Regions from separate parts of the Streptomyces sp. NBC_00250 genome, predicted to be linked through region 2. Evidence: riboswitches for the same ligand, from Rfam matches in the RefSeq annotation. Region 2 holds a riboswitch; the other holds the start of a gene.
What was found. A riboswitch is a leader RNA that binds a small molecule or an ion and turns the genes downstream of it on or off. The one in region 2 is predicted to bind glycine.
Positions count from the first base shown of each region.

Region 1: linked by a shared signal. The riboswitch ahead of gcvT (glycine cleavage system aminomethyltransferase GcvT) and the one ahead of gcvP (aminomethyl-transferring glycine dehydrogenase) in region 2 are both predicted to bind glycine.

Region 1 is NZ_CP108088.1:2,947,984-2,950,369, reverse strand. It holds gene gcvT (glycine cleavage system aminomethyltransferase GcvT) at 1-1,049, opposite strand, end outside; glycine riboswitch at 1,110-1,221, opposite strand; glycine riboswitch at 1,223-1,322, opposite strand; gene OG259_RS13055 (AAA family ATPase) at 1,474-2,136, shown strand; gene OG259_RS13050 (enhanced serine sensitivity protein SseB) at 2,284-2,386, shown strand, end outside.
Region 2 is NZ_CP108088.1:7,562,339-7,564,724, reverse strand. It holds gene gcvP (aminomethyl-transferring glycine dehydrogenase) at 1-1,278, opposite strand, end outside; glycine riboswitch at 1,455-1,554, opposite strand; gene OG259_RS34270 (PRC-barrel domain-containing protein) at 1,667-2,032, shown strand; gene OG259_RS34265 (DNA polymerase IV) at 2,154-2,386, opposite strand, start outside.

The DNA.
Region 1 (2,386 bases), 4.6 Mb from region 2:
CCCTGGGTGCCGGGCTCGGCGTGCGCCGCGTCCACGTACGCGATCGCGATCGGCTTTCCGAGGGTCGGGGACGGGGCACCGGAGGTGACCTCGCCGATCACCACGCCGTCCTTGACGACGGAGAAGCCGGCGCGCGGGACCCGGCGGCCCTCGGCGATCAGGCCGACGAGCTTGCGCGGCGGGGCGGTCTCGGCGCGCTCGGCGGCCTTCTCCAGCGCCTCGCGGCCGACGAAGCGGCCCTCGTTGGTCGTCTTCTCGAACTTCACGACCCGGCCGAGACCGGCGTCGAAGGGGGTGAGCGCGGTGGTCAGCTCGTGGCCGTAGAGCGGCATGCCCGCCTCCAGGCGGAGCGTGTCACGGCAGGACAGACCGCAGGGGATCAGACCGACCGGGGCGCCCGCCTCGGTCAGCGCCTTCCAGACGCCCTCGGCGTGCTCGGGCTTCAGGAACAGCTCGAAGCCGTCCTCGCCGGTGTAGCCGGTACGGGCGATCAGCGCGGGCACGCCCGCGACCGTGCCGGGCAGGCCGGCGTAGTACTTCAGACCGTCCAGGTCGGCGTCGGTGAGCGACTTCAGGATGCCGGGGGACTCCGGGCCCTGGACGGCGATCAGGGCGTACGCGTCACGGTCGTCGCGCACCTCGGCGTCGAAGCCGGCCGCGCGCTCGGTCAGCGCGTCCAGGACGATCTGCGCGTTGGAGGCGTTGGCGACGACCATGTACTCCGTCTCGCCGAGGCGGTAGACGATCAGGTCGTCGAGGATGCCGCCGTCCTCCTGGCAGATCATCGTGTAGCGGGCCCGGCCGACGCCCACCGTGGAGATGTTGCCGACGAGGGCGTGGTCGAGGAGTTCGACGGCCTGCGGACCGGTGACGGTGATCTCACCCATGTGGGAGAGGTCGAAGAGACCCGCCTTGGTGCGGACGGCGATGTGCTCGTCCCGCTCGCTGCCGTACCGGAGCGGCATGTCCCAGCCGGCGAAGTCGGTCATGGTCGCGCCCAGCGAACGGTGAGTCGCGTCGAGGGCGGTCAGACGGGGGGCAGTGCTCATGGGGTGGCTCCCGGGTCCCAAGGGCGTGATCGGTGACGAAACACATGACGGGCGAGGACGTCCTCCCCATCTGTCATGGAACCTGAGAGGTTCACCGAGAGCATCTCGTCACCGAGAGATCGGCTTGCACCTTGGGTGGGGACACGGCAGGGTGTCCCGCTTTTCAGATCTGCCTCATCCGCGCGGTACGGGGCCTGAGAGATTCAAGGGAGGGTCTTGCTCCTTCGGCGTCCGGACACGACGTGCGGTCCGGAACTCTCCCGCGCGGATTCGAGCGGCCGGTATGCGATTGTGTGGCGACTGTGCGCGCCTGGCGCGCACATCATTGCACGCGAGCTCGACGGGGCACATCGCTTGTGTCCCATTACCGTTTCTTTACACTTTGTGGGCAAGGGTCTTCCCAGGCCCGGCAGGGGGAGAAGCGATGAGGATCCAGCACACCGGCGCATACGCGTCGAGTACCGGCATACCGTCCCAGCGAGCCCGCGCCCGCACACGTGGCCGCGGGCGGCTCCTGCGCGACCTGCGCGAGCGCGGCGGCCGCGGCCCCCGCGCCCTCACCTTCGCCGCCGGCGACCTGGTGGTCGTCTCCGGGCTGCCCGGCAGCGGCAAGTCCACCCTCATGAAGCGCGCCGCCGAGGGCGGCGGCATCGACTCCCAGGACACCCGCGAGCACTGGGAGGCCCGCATGCCCCGCCTCCTGCCGTACGCCCTCTACCGGCCCCTGGTCCGGCTCGCCCACTACGCCCGCCTCCGGCGCGCCCTGCGCTCCGGCGCCGGGGTGATCGTGCACGACTGCGGCACCCAGTCCTGGGTGCGCGGCTGGCTCGCCCGGGAGGCCCGCCGACGCGGCCGGGCCCTGCACCTGATCCTCCTCGACGTCACCCCCCGGACCGCCCGCCAGGGCCAGCGCACCCGCGGCCGGGGCGTCTCCTCCTACGCCTTCGCCCGGCACCGGCGGGCCGTCGGCCGGCTCGTCCGGGCCGCCGAGTCCGGCCGCCTGCCGCACGGCTGCGCCTCCGTGACCCTGCTCGACCGGGACGCGGCGGACCTCCTGCGGAAGATCGGCTTCCGCGAGGCCGTCTGACGGGACCGCCCGAGGAGAGCACCTCCCGGGTGGCGCTCCGGCGTGCGCTCGTACCCTTGCCTTTTGGCCACGGCGGTGCCGGGGCGGCGTTAGGGTGCTGCCGGGGCGGCCGGTACGGCAGGCCGTGCGAGAAGGGGAAACGGGACCGTGGACGTGACGTGGCCGGGCAATGAGCTCGAAGAGGTCCTTGCCGCCTCCCTCGGCAACCCCTCGGCGGGCGCCCGCCTGGTCGAGGTGCTCGGCCGCAGCC
Region 2 (2,386 bases):
CTGGTCGGCGTCGACGCGGTAGAGGTTCACGCCGGCCTCGCGGGCGGCGGCCACGACCTCGTCGGCCTTGCCGGGCACGCGGGCGGTGAGGGTGTCGAAGAAGGCACCCTGGGTGAGCTCCACACCACCGGCGGTGAGGCCGGCGGCGAGGATCGCGGCGTACCGGTGGGTGCGGCGCGCGATGCCCTGGAGGCCCTCGGGGCCGTGGTAGACGGCGTACATGCCGGCCATGACGGCGAGCAGCACCTGAGCGGTACAGATGTTGCTGGTGGCCTTCTCGCGGCGGATGTGCTGCTCGCGGGTCTGCAGGGCCAGGCGGTACGCACGGTTCCCGTCGGCGTCGACGGAGACACCCACCAGACGACCGGGCAGGGAGCGGGCGTGCTTGTCCTGGACGGCCATGTAACCGGCGTGGGGACCGCCGAAGCCCATGGGAACGCCGAAGCGCTGCGTCGTACCGACGGCGATGTCGGCCCCGAGCGCACCGGGCGAGGTGAGCAGGGTGAGCGCGAGCAGGTCGGCGGCGACGGTGACGATCGCGCCGAGCTCGTGGGCGGCGTCGATCAGCGGCTTGATGTCGCGGACGGCACCGGAGGCACCGGGGTACTGCAGGAGCACGCCGAAGACACCGCGCTCGGCGATCTCGGCCGGAATGCCCTCGCTGAGGTCGGCGACGACGACCTCGACGCCGGTCGGCTCGGCGCGGGTCTCGATGACGGCGATCGTCTGCGGCAGGGCGTCGGCGTCGATGAGGAAGACACCGTTCTTGACCTTGCCGACGCGGCGGGAGAGCGCCATGGCCTCGGCGGCCGCGGTGCCCTCGTCGAGCAGGGAGGCACCGGAGGTGGGCAGCCCGGTCAGGTCGGCGACCACGGTCTGGAAGTTCAGCAGCGCCTCCAGGCGCCCCTGCGAGATCTCCGGCTGGTACGGCGTGTACGCCGTGTACCAGGCGGGGTTCTCCATCACGTTCCGCAGGATCACCGGCGGGGTGAAGGTCCCGTAGTAGCCGAGACCGATCATGGGCGCGAGGACCTGGTTGCGGTCGGCGAGCGTGCGGAGCTCGGCGAGGACCTCGGCCTCCGTGCGCGCGGACGGCAGGCTCAGCGCCTCGGTGTTCTTGATGACGTCCGGCACCGCGGCGGCCGTGAGCTCGTCGAGGGAGCCGTAACCGACCTGGGCGAGCATCTTGGCGCGCGCCTCGGCGTCGGGCCCGATGTGCCGCTGCTCGAACGGGATGCCCTGTTCGAGTTCGGAGAGCGGAATGCGGTTGGCGGTCATGTACGGAGGCCTCCTGGTCGTCACGACCTGCGAGGGGCACCACGGCGCGGGTACCCGGACGGCCTCCCCCTCTGTCATCTCAACCTGAGAGTTTCACCGGCACGCCTCACGGCACGCCGGCTTTCACCGTCGGTGAGAGCGCATGCCGTGGACACCGCTCTGCTTTCCAGAGTGACCTCGTCCGCGCGGTACAGGGGCCTGAGAGATTCCGGGGAGGATTTGCTCCTTCGGCGCCCTCCGGAAGGTTTCTCCGGGGGACTCTCCCGCACAGGGTCGACAGCCACAGCCAGCCTACCAGCGAGGTTGCGGCTCCCATCGCTCAAGTGGCCGACATCCCAGATGTGCACTTTCGTAGGGTGTAGAGCAGTTGCGACCAGTTGGAGGGACCGTGCAGACCGATATCGATCCGCGCAGCCTGATAGGCCGCAAGGCGTACGACCGCAACGGGCACAAGATCGGAACCGTGGACGAGGTGTACCTGGACGACGCGACCGGCATCCCGGAATGGGCTGCGGTCCGCACCGGCCTCTTCAGCCGGGACGCGTTCGTCCCGCTGGAGCCGAGCGAACTGGTCGAGGACCGCCTCCACATCCCGTACGAACGCGCCCTCATCAAGGACGCCCCCGACTTCGGCGTGGGCCGCCACCTCTCCCCGGAGCAGGAGCTGCAGCTCTACCGCCACTACAGCCTCGCCCTCCCCCCGCCCCCCACGGACACCCCTGACACGGACTTCGGCCGCCTGGCAGGCCAGTAGCGACAGGAGCGGAGCGCGGAGGAGCAGGCCCGCACCTCTGCCCACGCACTCGCACGGTGGTGCGGGTGGGACCCAGGCCCGGCCGCGGACCGGGCGCACCACGGCCCACCCGCACCCCCACTCAGCCCCGCCCCACCAACGGCAGCGCCTCCCCCGGCTCCAGTTCCGGATCGTCCACCGCGAACGTCCGCACCCGCCCCGGCTCCGACCCCGGCTCCTCGAACCGCACCGTGACGCGCCCGACCCCGCTCCCCTGGACCCACCCGGCCCCGTACACCGCGTGTCGTACGTCATGCCCCGGCGCCCACTGCCGCGCCACGGGCTCTTCGACCGCGGGCTCGACAGCGGCCACGG